3 regions of the Leptospira koniambonensis genome follow, and region 1 is predicted to be linked to each of the others. Evidence: riboswitches for the same ligand, from Rfam matches in the RefSeq annotation. Region 1 holds a riboswitch; each other region holds the start of a gene.
The links. Region 1 has a riboswitch for cobalamin ahead of EHQ52_RS02305 (CbtB domain-containing protein). Riboswitches for the same ligand answer to the same signal wherever they lie in the genome.
Positions count from the first base shown of each region.

Region 2: linked by a shared signal. The riboswitch ahead of EHQ52_RS18970 (TonB-dependent receptor) and the one ahead of EHQ52_RS02305 (CbtB domain-containing protein) in region 1 are both predicted to bind cobalamin.
Region 3: linked by a shared signal. The riboswitch ahead of EHQ52_RS08320 (LIC13354 family exoprotein) and the one ahead of EHQ52_RS02305 (CbtB domain-containing protein) in region 1 are both predicted to bind cobalamin.

Region 1 is NZ_RQFY01000001.1:500,442-506,395, forward strand. Features, by position in the region: gene EHQ52_RS02290 (two-component system sensor histidine kinase NtrB) at 9-1,187, shown strand; gene EHQ52_RS02295 (Crp/Fnr family transcriptional regulator) at 1,232-1,819, opposite strand; gene EHQ52_RS02300 (SDR family NAD(P)-dependent oxidoreductase) at 2,006-2,860, shown strand; cobalamin riboswitch at 2,991-3,174, shown strand; gene EHQ52_RS02305 (CbtB domain-containing protein) at 3,314-3,496, shown strand; gene EHQ52_RS02310 (CbtA family protein) at 3,487-4,302, shown strand; gene EHQ52_RS02315 (CbiX/SirB N-terminal domain-containing protein) at 4,299-5,489, shown strand; gene EHQ52_RS02320 (DUF3209 family protein) at 5,499-5,873, shown strand; gene EHQ52_RS02325 (FAD-dependent oxidoreductase) at 5,882-5,954, shown strand, end outside.
Region 2 is NZ_RQFY01000012.1:222,888-228,841, forward strand. Features, by position in the region: gene EHQ52_RS18945 (hypothetical protein) at 1-106, shown strand, start outside; gene EHQ52_RS18950 (class I SAM-dependent methyltransferase) at 110-979, opposite strand; gene EHQ52_RS18955 (hypothetical protein) at 1,137-1,646, shown strand; gene EHQ52_RS18960 (CapA family protein) at 1,708-2,754, shown strand; gene lsa26 (surface adhesion protein Lsa26) at 2,859-3,599, opposite strand; cobalamin riboswitch at 4,042-4,218, shown strand; gene EHQ52_RS18970 (TonB-dependent receptor) at 4,245-5,954, shown strand, end outside.
Region 3 is NZ_RQFY01000004.1:919,678-925,631, reverse strand. Features, by position in the region: gene EHQ52_RS08325 (flavin monoamine oxidase family protein) at 1-1,179, opposite strand, end outside; adenosylcobalamin (AdoCbl) riboswitch at 1,419-1,545, shown strand; gene EHQ52_RS08320 (LIC13354 family exoprotein) at 1,739-2,323, shown strand; gene EHQ52_RS08315 (LIC_13355 family lipoprotein) at 2,354-3,223, shown strand; gene cobT (nicotinate-nucleotide--dimethylbenzimidazole phosphoribosyltransferase) at 3,297-4,340, shown strand; gene EHQ52_RS08305 (adenosylcobinamide-GDP ribazoletransferase) at 4,396-5,208, shown strand; gene EHQ52_RS08300 (histidine phosphatase family protein) at 5,193-5,834, shown strand; gene EHQ52_RS08295 (vWA domain-containing protein) at 5,929-5,954, shown strand, end outside.

The DNA of each region.
Region 1 (5,954 bases):
AGAAGGTTATGCAAAACTGCGATGAAATTCCTCCAAAAATAAACCAACCATCCGGTTATTTAGAGAAGGATTTTTTACCTAAAGAAATGGGATGGGATGAATGGTATTGCCAAGCAGCACAATTTAAAAATATACTCTACCATTCTCCGAATGGGTTTGCCATTATTTCTTTGGAAGGAAGATTTATTAGCTCTAATCCTGCACTTTCTCAAATTTTAGGTTATTCTGAAAATGAATTGGTAGGGATGAGTTTTGATTATATTACTCATCCAGATGATCTAGAAGAAGATCTTCACTTAAGGGATCAATTTTTAAAAGGTTTAATATCCATCTTTAAAAGAAAAAAAAGATACATTCATAAGGACGGGCATCATCTCTGGGTTCAGGTAGATGCAACTTTAATACGAAACAGAAAGGGAGATCCAAATTATTTTGCCGTCCAATTCCAAGACATTACAAAGCACCACGAATTAGAAAAACAACTCATTCATTCTCAAAGGATGGAATCTATTGGTTCTCTTGCTGGAGGAGTGGCACATGATTTTAATAATATTCTAACTGTAGTTTTAGGCTACACTGCCCTCTTAGAAAAAAATTCTCAACATCCAGAAAAGATCTTACAATATTCTGAAATTATCAAGAAGACTGCGGAAAGAGGATCTTCTTTAATTAAACAACTTTTGACTTTGGCAAGAAAGGTAGAATCTGATCTGAAACCATCTGCTTTGAATGATTTACTCTCAGAGGCGGTCCATATAGCATCTTCTACCTTTCCTAAATCAATCAGAGTAATTTCGGATCTTCCTCAGGATCCAATCTGGGTCCAGGCGGATCACACTCAGATCCATCAGGTTTTTCTGAATTTATTTTTAAACGCAAAAGATGCGATGCCAAGCGGGGGTTTACTTTCCATAAGACTTCGAATGGAAGAAGGAGAATTTATTTCTCCTGAAAAGACCCAAAAGACTGCAGTGATAGAAATTTTGGACAGTGGGACCGGCATTGATAGAAAGACTATCCGTAAAATATTCGATCCATTCTTTACGACTAAAGAACCCGGCAAAGGAACCGGTCTCGGACTTTCTATCGTTTATGGTATTTTAGAAAATCATAAAGGGAAAATTAAAGTAGAAAGTGAGCTTGGATCTGGTACAAAATTTTCCATTTACTTTCCGGCCCTGGAATAAAAGAAGATTCGGCTACTTCTACCCTTTAATAAATATATAAGTATTTATTTTTGTTCCTTCCAAATCCTGTTTCGGATCCTACTTAAGGAGACAGGAGTGATCCCTAAAAAAGAAGCAATATAATGCTGGGGGATACGATTTACAAGATCTTGCTGTTCATTGATCAGGTTCAAATATCTTTGTTCAGGGCTATCCCTAATCCTGGATAAAAATAAATTCATATACGTATCAAATCTTTCAGCAACGTATTCCAATAAAAAATCTCTAAGCCCGTCATTCTCTCTATAAATAGTTTCTGCATCTTCTCCGCTTAGTATAAGTAATTCTGTAGGTTCAATACTTTCGACAGCAAGTTGGCTGCTCTCATAAGTCCCTCTGTAACTATGAATAGAAGTGATCGCTCTGTTCTCAGGGAAAAATGCGATAGTGATATCACGGCCTTTATCTTCAAATTTTAATCGCAGGCATCCTTTCTTAACAATGAATATGTTTTTAGTGTAAACCCCTCTTTTGATAAGTTCTGTTTTTGCTGGGACCTTCTTTTCTTTTAACATGGAAGTATAACGGTCCCAATTTTTTTCTAAACTTGGGACTTTCTTCCTTAAATTTTCCAGTAAAGGTATCGGATACATCTTGAGCCTTGAATTCTTCCGTATTCGGTATCATGGGAATGAAAAGGCAAGATTTGTTTTGGGACCAAACCAGGAATTTAAAATTTTGGAACAAGTTCTCTAATTCTTTATGTAAAAAGTTTCGAATTAGATTGAATAGTTTCCTAAAAAAGGAAATCTTGCCCGCATCGAAGAGAATTTTTAAACATGTCATTCAGCAGATACAAAGGCAAAAAAGTATTTATAACAGGTGGTTCCGCGGGCATAGGCAAAGGAATTGCGATCCAATTAGCAAAGGCAGGAGCAAGTGTAATCGTTTCTGCCAGAGGAAAATCTAACTTAGAAAAGACTGTCCAAGAGTTAAAGTCTGTAGGAGCTCCAACAGCTGTTTTTGGATTCGCAGTTTTGGATGTTTCTGATAAAAAAGCCCTCGAAAAAGAGGCCAAAAAGGCAATCGAGACTTTAGGTGGATTAGACCTTTTAATCTGTAGCAGTGGTTTTGCTAAGGCCGGAGAAGCTTCCGACCTTGATGACGAAGTTTATAGAAATCTAATGGATGTAAACTTTTTCGGTCATGTAAACAGCGCACTCGCATTTAGTGATCATTTTTCCAAACAAAAAAGCGGAGAGATTGTATTCTTAGCCTCCACTCTTGCATTTTTTTCTATCTATGGATACGGAGCTTATTCTGCGAGTAAGTTTGCGATCGTAGGTTTTGCTCAAGGTTTCCGCCAAGAGATGATGCTTCATGGAGTTAAGGTAAAATTATTCCTTCCTCCTACAACTGACACTCCTGGTTTAGAAAAAGAAAATACTGATAAACCTGAATTGAGTAAAGAGATCGAAATGGGTTCCGCGTTAAATAGAGTTCATGCAATCGATTCAGTAGCAAAGGCAATCCTAAAATGGATCCCAAACAATAAGTTCATTGGATACACAGGTTGGGATTCTTGGCTTCAATATTTTCTATTTAGACATTTTCCTGAATTCAGTATCAGACTTACTGATTCTGAATTAAAAGCTGCCCAGTCCAGGCTGGATAAGAAAAAACAAAAAGTATAACTGCAGTCTTTTAAGGAAACTCTATGAAACCTATTCGTAAAGATTGGAAGGTAGAAGCGGGGTCTAGAGAATTTTGCTCGATCGAAAATAAAATACTATACAAAATCACTCACCTAAATAGATCCTGAAATCTCAGACTATTTTTGTAGGAACATAGATGTCCACATCTATGGGAAGACGGTGCAATTCCGTCACGGTACCCGCCGCTGTAAGAGGGACAAAAGGCACAAGATGTCACTGGGTTGTAAAACCTGGGAAGACGTGCTGAGTAGGATGATCTCGAGTCAGAAAACGCCTTACAAAAATCCTGAAGCTACGTGATCCAGTCTCGGATGTAAGACAATCGCGTAACTAAACTCAAAATTTTTTGTTCATACGATGCTTTGGCGCGATCTTTCGTGTCTTACTATCGCTTATATCTTGTTAGGTGAAGATCTCTTAGGAGGGATTTTTATGCGCTCGATTTCCGTTTCGAAGGATTTTTTGGGAGCCAGATTATGGCTTAGTGGTTCCTTTCTAGTTTTGGTTGGGTTTCTTGCTTTCTCTACAATCTATGCAGTAGGCCTGGAACCTATGGTGTATTTGCACGATACATTTCATGATATAAGACATTCTACCGGTTTTCCATGCCATTAAGATCAGATCTTTCTGATCTTTTACGGGCCGGGATATTTTCCGGTCTGGTGTCTGGCCTTGTTTTAGGGATCTTGGTTTGCGCTTGGAATCTTCCTCTCATATTAGAAGCAGAGAAGTTCGAATCCAAATCAGCATCAGAAAATTCTAATGCTGGACATACGCATGTTCACTCTCACTCCCATGGAGAAGGTCATTCTCACACAAAAGAACAATCTAATCCCACTGAAGTAGCCGAGAAAGATAGTCTTTGGCAAAAAAGAAACTTAGGAACATTTATTGGTTCTGTTCTACTCGGGATTTCTTTTGGGGTTTTAGTTTCCGTTTGGATGGTCTTATTCCCTCCATTTGGATTTTTGGAAAACCCTTCAATCTCCAAGGCGATTTTCCTAAGCTTCTTATTTACCATCGGTGGATTTCTAATATTTTTCGGGATCCCATTTGTAGGACTTCCTCCTGAATTACCAGGAAGAGCATCCGGGGCTTATGATTATCTAGAAAGGCAGGCTTGGTGGTATCTTTGTGTCGGTTCCAGCTTAGTTGGTGTTTTAGGATCTAAAGTCCTTCTAACTTATTTAAATCTTCATAGATTACTAAAATGGGCATTCGTTTTAGTAACGGTATTATTCTTTGTAGGACTTCCATTTTATATTGGTGTGCCTGAAATTTCAGAAGATTTTGCTGCTCCCAAAGAGTTAAGAAACCAATTCGAATATGTGACCTTACTCACAAATTTGATCTTCTGGTATTTATTATCCTCTTTATTTTTTCTATTCTGGAAGCCAAAGCAGGTATTAGGATTCAAATGAAACCTAAAATTGCAGTTCTGGTGCTGGGTCACGGCAGTAGAGAAACAAATTCCAATCTAGAATTCGTTTCATTGGTAGAAGCATATTCATGCACTCGGCCTGATCTAAAAATTTCCTACGCTTATGTAGAACTTGCAAAACCCGATCTGGAAACTGCGCTCAGAGATCTTAGTGAAGAGTATTCAAATATTATAATATTTCCTTTGTTTCTATACACATCTGGTCATATTAAAAATGATATTCCGGTCGTGTTGGACAGAATTAAATCGGAGTTCCCGGATCATTCTTATAAGATAGCAAATAGTTTAGGTATCCATTCTAAAATGGTATCTTTGCTTAGGAAACGTGCAGAAGAGTTTTCACCTTTAAACAAAGAGCAATCCTCTAAGACAGGCGTGATCATAGTAAACAGAGGTTCCTCTGATCCGGATGCAAACGGTGACTTTTATAAAACAGTTCGTTTATTCCAAGAAGGAAATCATTTCTCCTTTGTTCTTCCTTCCTTTATAGGGATCACCAGCCCTCTTCTTCCAGACACTTTGGAGATGGCTTCCAAATTAAGACCGGAAAAACTTCTGGTGGTCCCCTACTTTTTATTCGGCGGATTATTGATCCAAAAAATTTCCTCCTTGGTCCAAAACTTTTCTGAAAAATTTCCTTGGATCAAAACAGAACTCACCTCTTATCTTGGACCCGATCCAGAACTATTTTTAGTCATAGATGAAAGGATACAAGATTGTATCTCCGGAAAATTCTCCCTTCCTTGTGATACTTGTGAATACAGAGCACAACTTCCTGGCCTTTCTAAAAAAGTAGGAGGATTGAAGGCTCTCCTATGGAGTATCCGTCATCTGGAAACTCATAACCAAGCAGCACCTCATCTATTCCCTCATCGTAATTTACAAAAGCATATATTTGTTTGCGATAATATAGATTGCGCAAGCAAAGGAAGTTCTGCCTTAGTCGCTCGAATGAGATCTATTTTAAAATTACAAGGAAGACATTTGGATTTCAAAATTTCTCGCTCTTCCTGTATGGGGAGATGCGGAGAAGGTCCAGTAGTTGTAGTCTATCCGGACGGAGTTTGGTACCAAAAAGTAAATGTCGAAGATGCAGAAGACCTCGTTTCGGAACATCTTCTTCAAGATAGACTCGTTTCTCGTTTAGTAGATAATATTATGCAATAGGAATATAGTATGGCATGTCATGAAATTGCAGCTTTAAGATTAGGAATGATGAATGTTCTTGGTATCAAGGATGAATCAGTTATCCAACATGAAAAAAATGAAATAGGAACAGAAGCACTCTCTTCTCCAGGACCGATCCAGTCATTGACGACTGCGAATAATTTCGATGATCTAATCCGATTTTTCGAAGCAAGTTTGGTAGATTTAGAACAAACAATTGCAAAACTTCCAGCTGGAGATCCTAAATCTGGTTATTACACTTCTCTATTAATACTTACCAAAAAAGTGGAATTGGATCTTAAAAATTCTGCAAAATCATTCCAAACCTTATATCTAGACTTAGAAGAAATGCATGATTTCGTGCATGAGATCTATCCTTCATAGGAGGAACATTGAGCCAAAAACTTCTCAAACTGGTCCATAAAGAAAATGTAAGCCTTTCTTCAGACATATACCAATTTGAAA
Region 2 (5,954 bases), on a different contig from region 1:
TAAAAAAGGGGATGGGAAAATCTCGCATATAGTAACTTCAGCGCCAGCTTCCGCGTCTTCATTGGTCGGGACTTCCCTCGGTGATATATCGGTGACTATTAAATAAGATTTATCTAGCCACTCCAAAACAAACAGCCATCATATCACCTTGGTCAAATTTTTTGACTGCCCAATCTGCAATCTTCTTAGAAGTTTTGTAGAAGACTCCAGATCCTTTTTTAGCAGTGAGACCACTTCCATAAGAAATATGTCCAAGTGGAATATAACCTAGTTCGTTCCCTAAAGAAATGATTCCAGGCAAACTATAATAATAAAGATGTTCCGGAACATTTAGATATCTCCATTTAGGTCCTAGATATTTTGCAAGAACTCCGTATCTGCAGGTAGAAAGTATCATTCTTCCTCCTGGTTTTAAATGTTTTAGGATTTTCTGAAGTGTTTCTTTAGGATGATGAAGATGTTCTATACTCGCCCAAAGAGTGATCAGATCGAATTTTTCTTTTCCATCTAGATCCCAGCTTAAAAAATCCTTTTGTTCAACATCTAAACCTAAGGTCTCTTTTGCAAAACGTACTGGCCCGCTTGCAATATCTAATCCTTTGGTTTTCCAATTTCTGCTCTTTAGATAATCTAAAAAATAGCCAGCGGCGCAACCCACATCTAATGCGGATCTTTCGTTTCCTAACATTCTTTCCCAATCAAAGAAACCTAGATCTTTCAGATTCAAATTGAATACTCTCGCGATCTCTTTTTTGGTTTCTTCAGAATAATAATTATCATAACCTCTGTCTGTTCTTTGGGTGAAGTATGAATCTTCATAATACTTGGAAACTTCTTCCAAGCTAGGCTGAGGGTTGACCTGAACCAATTTACATTTTTTGCATTCTACTATTTGGAAGATCTCTCCTTTGGGGCTTGCCTTGGAGAAGAGAGGAGTGAATTCAGAATTAGAACAAGTATTGCATGGAATAGATTGCATACTATAAGGATCGGTGATTTAAGAGGTTTTCCGACATAAAATGGGTATTTGATCTGATTTTTAAGGCTTGCTTTTTCAGTAAATATATTGTTAAACGTAGGAGATGCGAACTTCTCTTTACCTTAAAAATAAACTTATAATAAGTTTTATCTCCCTTATGCTCATTACCCATAACGTAAGTTGTGGACTTGTGCTTACTGGTACAGATGTAGGTAAGGAATTTCTAGGCCTATCGGAAGAAGATAAGAATGATCCCGAAAAGCAAGCTGCTGCGGCTGCCATTTTATCCATGGCAATCGGTGGAGGTAATTCTTTACTTGTATTTACACCGGCAGCACTATCTGTAACTGAAGGTGGAAGCGTTGGTTATCAGGTAGCGCTTAGATCGGTTCCTTCTGATTGGACTAGCAATGATGTGTCAGTAGGTTTTGATATAGATGTGTCTTCTTGCCCTAATGGTACATCTCCGAATGTTTGGCCTTTTACTTTTGGTCCCCCATATAGTCCCGTAAACTTGAGCTTTAATACCATGAATGCTGGAGCATGTATAGTGAACTATACTGTCAGCGGAGAAGTAACTTCTCAAACTTCCGGTTTAATAATCGGTGCATATGCTGGATCTCTTCCTTTGTTAATTCAACCGATTGCTGTTGTTGTGGGTCCTTGAAAGGATCGAAAGTTTAGAAAAACCGCTTTGCCAGGGACAGGGTTTCTAAAATCCTTCCCCTATGTATAGAATCCTTGCGCTGTCCTCTCTTTTAGGACTTTCTCTTTTATTCTCTCAATGCCAGCCGATCGAATCTGTAGAACCTGAAACTTTGAAGATCAAAGCGGTGGGTGATTTGGTCATGGGAACTAATTATCCAGAGAATAAACTTCCTTCAGATCCTAAGAAAACTTTGTTCTCTCAAGTTGAGCCAAGTTTAAGAGGTGCAGATATACTATTTGCAAATTTTGAAAGTACTCTAACTGATTATCCTCATTGTGCTAAAAATATAAATCGTCCTCTTATCTTTGCTTTCAGAACTCCTCCATCATATGCAAAAATCCTAAAAGATGTTGGATTCGACATAGTTTCCATCGCGAATAATCATAGTTTAGATTTTCACCAACAAGGTTTTGACGATACAGGTAAAAATCTTTCCGAAGCTGGAGTCAGATATACTGGCAAAAAAGGTGCTATCACTTATATGAATGTAAAAGGAATTTCTGTGGCTTGGATTGGCTTCAGTCATATGCAAAGCGCTCATAATCATGTGAACGAAATCGAAGAAGGTGTGGCTCTCGTTAAAGAAGCCAAGAAAAAAGCGCAACTCGTGTTTATCTCTGTTCATGGTGGAGCAGAAGGCGGACCAGCTTTACATGTAAAAAATGAACAGGAAAGATTTTACGGAGAATATAGAGGAAATCTAGTCGCTCTTTCTCATTCTCTGATCGATGCAGGTGCAGACTTATTTATTGGACATGGTCCTCATTTGCCTAGAGCATTCGAATTATATAAAGGAAAACTGATCGCTTATTCTTTAGGAAACTTTTTAGGATATAGAGTATTCTCTACGAAAGGATACGGGGGTTATTCTTTGGTCTTGGAAGCAGATTTAGATAAACAAGGGAATTTTATCAAAGGTAAGATCCATCCATTACAATTAAGCCAAAATGGAATTCCTGCTCCAGATCCAGACGCTAAGACTACTGAACTCATCCAATCTTTGACTAAATCTGATTTTCCAGGAAAAGGACCTAAGTTCCAATCTGATGGAAGTTTCCATCCTTAATTGAAGTTTGCCTTGTAGGAATTCCTAGAGCGACATTCTAAAATAAAAAAGCCGATGTAGGAATTCCCGCATCGGCTTTCTACTTAATAAAACCTTAACGTAAATTATTCGGTTTTGCTAGCTGGTTCCAATGCACCCGCAGGAGCTTTGAAGTTGATCTCATAAATATCATAATGAGAATCTCTCAAGCCAGTTACATAAGCTACAGAAACTCCTAAGAAATATCTAAGACCGAATTTAAGAGTGTTTGTCGCAAAGGTTGCGATCTCTTCGTCAGTGACTGAAAATGGATGAACTTTATTTCTGGTCTCATCCAGATATAATCCTTCCCAGGTTCCGATCATAACTCCTTTATATTCTAAACTTAGAATACGTCCAGTAACGGAAAAATTTCTTTTTCCTCCGGATTTATTTTTGCTTACAATCTTATCAGGTAGACCTTTAGGAAGAGATCTTTCTTGGAGTTGTGCTCCTACCACTTCGTATTTGGAAGATAAAGCGATTGCCTCGAATCTGTGGATCCTGTATTGGACCAAAATTTCTTGGTTTAAATTTTTACTTAAAAAATTCACTACGTCTGCGTTTTCAGGACGTACGCTGAATTCGATCTTTTGTTTTGCAGGAACAAAACATTCGTCCTTCATTTCATCACAAGCTTCTGAATCGTTTATAGTATAAACTTCAATAAGACCTTCGTAAGATTCAAAGATGACCCCTCTGCTTTCGAATTGGATCAATTTTGCAACTGTCCAACCTTCGGAATAAGTTCCGGCTGCTGATAAGGATGAGGTAGTTAAAAGAAAGATCCCTAATAGAAGAAATCTTAAGGATGGAATTCGTTTCATTCGAGTTCGGTGCTCCATATTATGTAGGTAGACCCCAAGCTGTTTCCTTTGGGGCACGAATTCGTGAATCCTTTCCGGTTTTTATCTTACATCAAGAAAATATTTCTTTCTGAATTTGAAAATGTAGGAACTCCAATATCCGATATTAAGTAAAACCTTGGCCGCCTCTTCGCTACGCGAAGACCGGGCTGCTCTGGGTTCGCTGGCGCTCATCCGGGCTTTGCCCGGATTAAAGCCCTTCGCATCCCTGGCGGGGATTCTGGATTAAAAACCTTCGCGGTCTTGGCGCCTTGGCGTGACTCAAAAGTCGCTGTATTTGCGTCTCACACAAAGCCGCGAAGTTGAGAAGATATACATTGTAGGAGTTCCTACATGGCAAACAAACTCTGTGAGCTCTGTGTTCTCCGTGCGAACCTGAGCTCCTTTTTGAGATTGCCCCTCCGACTTGGGTTGGGAACCTGGTCCTTGCAAGTAGATCGGAAAAGGGAATCCGGTGAAAATCCGGAGCTGTACCCGCAGCTGTAAACGCCTAAACGGTCGGACAAAACCACTGTCGAAAGACGGGAAGGGTCCGAACCTTCGCGTGAGTCAGAAAACCTATCAGAGCTGCTTTCAATTCTCTGGCTTTCGGGAGTTAAGGCCTCAATGCACAAAAGACCCAAACGATTCGGAAAGATACTTCATCTAGGGCTTTTTTTATTTTCTGTCCAAGTATTTTCTCAAGAATCCCAGAAGACTGAAACTTCCACTGTCAAAGTAGTAGGAAAGACCAGTTCAAATTCTCAGCCTGAAAATTTCAGAAAGAACCCAACAGGTTTCCAGACTTCTATCGATCTGGACCAATACAATGCACGTTATACGAATCTTCCGGATGTTTTAGAAAGAGAAGCAGGAGTCAGGATCAGAAGATACGGCGGATTAGGTTCTTATTCTACTCTTTCTCTTAGAGGAACAAATCCGAACCAAACCAGGATCTTTATAGATGGAGTTCCTTTTAATAATGCGCAAGGTGGAGAGGTAAACCTTGCGGATCTTCCCTTTGACAATTTACAAAGTATAGAAGTATATAGAAGTGGCGCGCCCGTCGGGTTTTCTGGTTCGGCAATCGGCGGAAGTGTAAACTTAGTTACAAGAACTGGATCTGGCCCTCCTAAAACTCGCGTAAATATAGGCGCGGGAAGTTTTAATACGGGAAAGGGCAGCATAACGCATACAGGAACTTACGGTGGAATTGGGACCAGTGTATTCTTGCTGGGAGAAAAATCCGACCAAAACTTTTCCTTCTTAAACAATCATGGGACCGTGCTCGTCAATCCTCTGGATGATACGATTGATAGAAGAAGAAATGCCCAATATGAAAGAACTTCTGGTATGATCGGTCTGAGCGGTGATATCGGAGCTACAAAGATCAAGTTTTGGAATGATCTGAATTATAGATTTCATGGAATTCCTGGACCTGCAAGTAACCAAACACAGAAAGTTCATCGAAGATATCTTAGAAATACTTCTTCCCTCGGAACGGATACAAAAGGTTTATTTGATGGGTTATTAAGGCTTGAAACTCGGATGTTTACTTCATTCACGAATGATGATCTTTTTGATCCTAAATCTGAATTTTCCAAAGGTACTCCCAACTCGACTGCTTATATGGGGCAATCCGGATTTCAGGTAACTCCTACTTTTTATTTATTAGAATATTATCAAATTTTGAAATTCCATGCAGGTATTGAAAGAGAGACTTTCGAAAGGTCCAGAAGTACACCTCAAAATATAGATCTGAAATATGAACCTGGAAAGGCTAGGACTTATACCACTTTTCAAGTAGAGGACGAGTTTAGATTCTTGGATGGAAAATTAATTTTGACTCCAGGAGTTTCTTGGGATTCTTATAAGGATAAATTTCAATCAGACGAACCTTGGTATAGAAAACAAGATCCGTTTGCTTCTGCCATAAAAACTACAGAGTTTTCGAATCCTAAAGCAGGACTTCTGTGGAGGTTTTGGGAAAAAGAAAATTATTCTTTAGAATTCAAATCTAATATCGCTAGACAATATAGGATCCCAAGCTTCTTGGAACTTTTCGGAGAAGTCGGAACAATCATAGCAAACGATTCACTTAAACCGGAACGAAGTGAGAATGGTGATGCAGGGATCACTGGGAAATATAAAAAAGGAGAACTTAAATCTAATATTACAATTTCCTATTTTAGAAAAAGGATCAAGGATATGATCCTTTTCATCCCTAATTCACAATTTACCTTAAGACCTGAAAACGTGGACTCAGCAAGGATTGATGGAGCAGAAATTTCTCATAAGACCGAATATAAGGGCTGGAAATTTTTATTAGAATATACT
Region 3 (5,954 bases), on a different contig from region 1:
CACGTAATCCTTTTTACTTTCCGTAAAATAGAATCTTTGGATTTGCAGATCCTTCTTCAAACCCAAGCGCTCCAGAGTAAGACGAATATATTCTACCTTTTGGTCTTGGTTGGCAGAATCAAATACAGAGAATCTGTCCCCGTTTGCGATCACTCCTAAAACCTTATCTGAAGTATCAGACTTGGTTCCTGCATCATATAAAAATTGAGCCGCAGCATCAGAATGAACTGCAAATGGAGAAGATTCCCAAGGAGATTCTTTTAATACCAAAAACAATTTATAAATTTGAGAATAACGAACTCTTAAAGCTGCCAAAAGTTTTTCTTTATCAAGACCTGGATTCCATTTTACATTAGAGATTTGATTCGCAGGTAAAGTGCAGATACAAGTAGAACCGTTAAATTTTCTTCCAGAAGCAGTAGTGACCGTAACTCCAGTGGAATCCTGATCTACAGAAAGAACTGGATCTGAAAAAACAAACTCAGTGTTTTCTATATTCATCACCAAGGTTTTGGCGATGTTTTCCATTCCACCTTCTATCTTGCTATTCCTTTGAGGAAATTGTGCAAGATCGCTTAAAACTTTTTCAGCGGACAGAACTCGGATACTATCTCCATAATGAAGAGAAAGTTTATGACCAAGTAAAGTTAGATCTTCAGGACTAACTCCTTGGTATACTAGATAATTATAAATGCTAATACGATCTAATGCTTGCTGTTGTGCAGTATCTAATTTAGAATTTTGTGATACTAATTTACTTAAGATCTCTTGCGATTTTGAAGAAAGTTCCCAGGTACCTGCTTTTTTATAAGTTCCTAAAAACAGATCCGGAGCCAAAGGAGAAGATTGTAATTTTAATCCTAATTCTCTAACTAAACTGCGAACTGTTTTATCTTCAGAAGAGACCCATTCAGCTCCTAGATCCACAACATGACCGGAAGGATCTTGTATGGATCTAACTCTTCCCCCCACCCTATCAGTGGCTTCTATCAGAGTTACTTTACTTCCTGTTTTTCCTAAGATGTATGCTGAATAAAGTCCGGAGAGTCCGCCGCCAAGTATGATTACTTTTTTTCCAGAATTTGTATTCTGAGCGGATAAATTTCCCTTACGACTTCCTAACAAAGCAGCGGTAGTTAAAATTCCGGCTTTCAGAAAAGTGGATCGGGTAATTTTCATCGGATTCCTCTTTGGAAGTTTTATTAGAACTCTCTCTTTTATTTTCGGTCTATGAAAGATCTTTCCCGAATTTTTTGCGAAGTAGAATGTCTCATCGATATGAAATTATGTACCGAATCCTTCCTATTTGTTCTTATGCTTTAAATATCGCTGATTTATCCTGATATTGCAAGGAATAGATGACTTTTGTATCCTAATACTTTTTCCCTTGCCAGCGGAAGTGCTAAACCAAAACCTGGAATTACGCTTTCAGGGAGGAAGTCGGGTGTAAATCCCGCGCTGACCCGCAACTGTGATGTCCGTTTTAAACGGAATAAGCCAGATCTTCCCCGCGATACTTTAACCTCGAGGTTGGGGGGTATCGTAAATCTCGCTCTTTAGCGCATCCGCGCTTTCTGCGATGGGGCCCCGAAAGCTAAAATGTCGGGGCTCTCGAACGGAAAAAGAAAACACAGCAAATACCAAATTGTTCTGATCTTTATAAGATCAATGATCGACTAACGTTATATTGCTTATATTTTCTTTTTCTGCGACATCCGGCAGAAATCAGGAGAGAAAAATGAGAAAATTCAAAAGAATGGCTGCTCTAACGTTTGCAGTATGTTCGCTATTCGTATTCGCTAATTGTTTTGATCTGGGCGAATCCAGCAAGTCAGACAATCAAAACGTTCTTGCCTTAGTAGCTGTAGCAGGATTAAACCCACTCGCAGGTAACTATAATTATTATAATGGAACTCCAGATTATCCAGGTGGGACCTTTACCGCAGCTGGAAACGTAGTTGTTGGAACATATAATATTTCTCTTTCACTCGTAGCGCAAACTATGTTCGACGAAACATTTGGCAACAGCTACTTATACGGAGAAATTCAGGAAATCGACACGAATAAAAAAGTAGTTTATGTTCGTTTTACTTCTGCTTCTTCCTTTTCCCAAGGAAATTATGCGTGGCTAAGATGGATGGTTAAAGACGGTAAAACATATGTTTGTCCAGATCTTTCAGATGTTTCCACTCAAACAACATTAGCATCAGCAAAAGATGATGATCTAGATTTTTATTCCGATACGAATGATATCAATGCAGGTTGTGGTTTGAATAGCGGCTTTGATCCGGCTCCTTGGAGCAGACTCGAATCTCAAAACTGATATAAGTCGGATAACGGGAGGAAAATGTAAATGTTCAGACTTAAGAATATCATTCAAATTTATGTAATGTTTACTTGTTTCTCTTTAAGTTTTATCAGTTGTGATGATTCTAAAAGTTCTTCCGGTATGGAGGCCCTTCTTGCTTTAGGAATAGGAGGGCCCGGATTCTTAAGTGCTTGCGATCAAAGAACTCCCGAATCAGGTCGTGGGATTTTTGTAGCGGACGAGATCATTTCAGCTCCGACAAGCAATGGTATTGGATTTAAAGATTCGGATTGTTCAGTGGACGGTATTCGCGGAGAAGGAAACTTTAACGGTTCTCTTGACGTGTATAGTTTAGAAGCTTCCGGAATCGGATCTTCAATTATACTTAGATGGTCAGGAGTAAAGGTACTTCCTGCAAGCGGTATCGATTTTATAGTTTATGAAAACCCTTTCTTCGTTGGAGTTCAAAATAACTCGAACTCCTTCGATAATGTTTTTATGGAGCCTCTAATAGTAGAGGTAGGCAATGACTTAACGAATTGGTGCGGATGGGATCCAACCTATACCAACTCAGATCCAAATACTTTTGTAGGAAATCCTATATACTGGAATCGATTCGCGGGAATCACTCCGTTCGTCTATAACCAAGACTCTAATCCAATGACTGTCTCCGAAGTTTTCGATACGGATATTGTAAACGGAGGTGGGGGTGGAGACGGTTTCGATTTAGCAGATCCTAATTTTGGAAACTCTGGTTCTGGTTGTAATGGAACGTTAAAAAACGAGATCCAAACGAATGGATTTACTTATATTAAAATATCAGCAGCTAAAACAATTTTGACCTCTCTGCCTATCGATGCGGCTCACGCAAATCCAGATATAGACGGAGTCATTGCAAAATCTGTAACCCCTTAACCTTTAACTGAAAGAAAGATCTTCTGATCTTATTTCTGTTTAACAATTTAAAATTTTTAAAAGTGAAAACAATATGATCCGCCCAAAAGAAGTACACCAATTGGACTTAGATAAATATTTACGCAATAAGATAGATACCAAGACAAAGCCGTTAGGCGCCTTGGGAAAATTAGAAGATCTTGCCTATCGCATAGGAACGATCCAAAACACAGTAGATCCAGTTTTATCAAATCCTCATTTATTAGTATTCGCAGGAGATCATGGGCTTGCAGACTCAGGAGTTTCCGCTTTTCCAAAAGAAGTTACCTATCAAATGGTATTAAACTTTTTGAATGGAGGAGCGGCGATCAATGTATTTTGCAAACAACATGGGATCAAATTGCTTGTGGTAGACGCTGGAGTTTCAGGCAACTTTGAACAATCTCATCCTGATTTTATACCTGCAAAGATAGCAGCTGGAACCAGAAACATTCTTAACGAAGCAGCAATGACAAGAGAAGAATGTGAAGAAGCCATCCGTATAGGTGGAGAGATCGCAGCCACCAAAGTCCCAAAAGATTGTAATGTGATCGGCTTTGGAGAAATGGGGATCGGAAATACTTCCAGCGCTTCTCTACTTGCTTCCGTATTTTTAGATCGATCCGCGGAAGACCTTACAGGAAGAGGAACAGGTTTGGACGATCAGTCCTTAGCACGTAAAAAACAAATCCTGGCCGAATGCAGAGCAAAACATAAAGTAAATCCAAAAGATCCCATTGAAGTCCTCTCTAAGTTTGGAGGTTTTGAGATCGCGATGATCTGCGGAGCAATGCTTTCTTCTTATAAAGAAAATCGTTTAATCCTTGTAGATGGTTTTATTGCTAGTTCTGCATTCTTGACCGCTTCCAGAATTGAACCCAAGATCGTTCGTAACGCAGTCTTCGCTCATAAGTCTTCTGAACAAGGTCATAGACTGATCCTGGAGTTTTTTGACGCAGACCCTATCTTAGATCTTGGGCTTCGCCTGGGAGAAGGAACCGGATGCGCACTTGCATATCCTATCTTGGAATCTGCATTGGCATTTCTAAGAGAAATGGCAAGCTTCGAATCAGCTGGCGTTTCCGAAAAAAAAGATTAAGCGAAGAGTAAATTCTCGCTGCCCGAATCGGAGGAACGAATAAATTCGTCTTTGCATGTTTGGATTTATCCGCAAAGAACTGATCATTTTTCTTTCCTCCGTTCGTTATAATACTCGTATCATCGTTCCATCTTGGGTGGAACATTCAGACGAGTATCTCAATTCTTCTTCCAGATATTTTCCTTTAGTTGGATGGATTGTTGGAGCTGCAACATGGTTCGTTCTATGGGTCGCAGATCTTTCATTAACTTGGGAGATCAGTATCGTTTTGGCAATGGCAGTTTCTGTTTTGGTCACAGGTGCTTTTCACGAAGACGGATTTACAGATGTATGCGACGGATTCGGTGGAGGATGGACCAAAGAGAAGATCCTAGAGATCATGAAGGACAGTAGGATCGGTGCCTTCGGGACTATAGGGATCATACTCGTACTTCTTCTTAAATTTGTTTGTTATAAATCTTTAGAAGAATTTTCTATCGAAGTACTCTTCATCACGATACTCTCATCTCATTCCTCCAGTAGATTTTGGGCCTTATTTACCGCAAAAACACTTTCTTACGTGAGAGAAGACCAGTTATCTAAGGCAAAACCGATCATTCAAACTTTAAAAACTTCTAATGTAATTATTGCTGGGATTTGGGGATTAGCTCCTTGGCTTGCGTTCTTTCATAATGAGTATCTTCCTTCGGATAGAGTTTTTGGCTTTTTATTATATCCATTTCTTTTACAAATGTTCGGATATTTATATCTCAGAAGTTTTTATAAAAAATGGTTAGGTGGATATACGGGAGATTGTTTAGGTGCAGTCCAACAAGTCACTGAACTATTGTATCTGATCGGGATCGTCGCCGCATGGAAATCTTTTTAGTCAGACATACTACTCCTGAAGTAGAACCTGGAACCTGCTATGGTAAATCGGATCTAGGGCTTCCTTCCAGTTTTGAAAAGGAAGCGGAGAATGTTTTGAAACTTCTTCCTGAAAAAGTACATTCTATCCGCACGAGTCCATTATTCAGATGTTATAGTCTGGCTGAATATATCAGCAAACATCTAGAATCAAAATCAATCGCCCCTGCATGGAAAGTAGACTCAAATATACAAGAATTAGATTTCGGCAATTGGGAAGGACGTTTGTGGGAAGACCTACCTAGATCCGAAACAGATCCTTGGATGGAAGATTATGTAAACAGAAGACCTCCAGGAGGAGAAACTTATTCCGAACTAAAAACGAGGATCTTAAAATCTTGGGAAGAAGGTCTGCAAGAAGCAAGGACTTGGGAAAATCTCAAAAAAGAAGAAGGGGAAATATCAGAATACAAAACCATCTGGGTGAGTCACGGCGGACCTATCAGATGTTTGTCATCAATCGTATTAGGTTTTCCTTTAGAAAATTCATTTCGATTAGTTTTAGAATATGGATCTGTTTCTTGTTTTAAGATCCGTTTTGGAGAAATGGAATCTTATCCTCAATTCGTTTATTGGAATAAAAAATAAACCAGCATCGAACAAATAAGACATAAATGGAAGCATCAGATTGCTAAGGTGTTTTTATTTTTATCCGATAAGGAATATAGTATTCGAATCTCTCATGTTCTCTTTCCAAAATTTCAGATA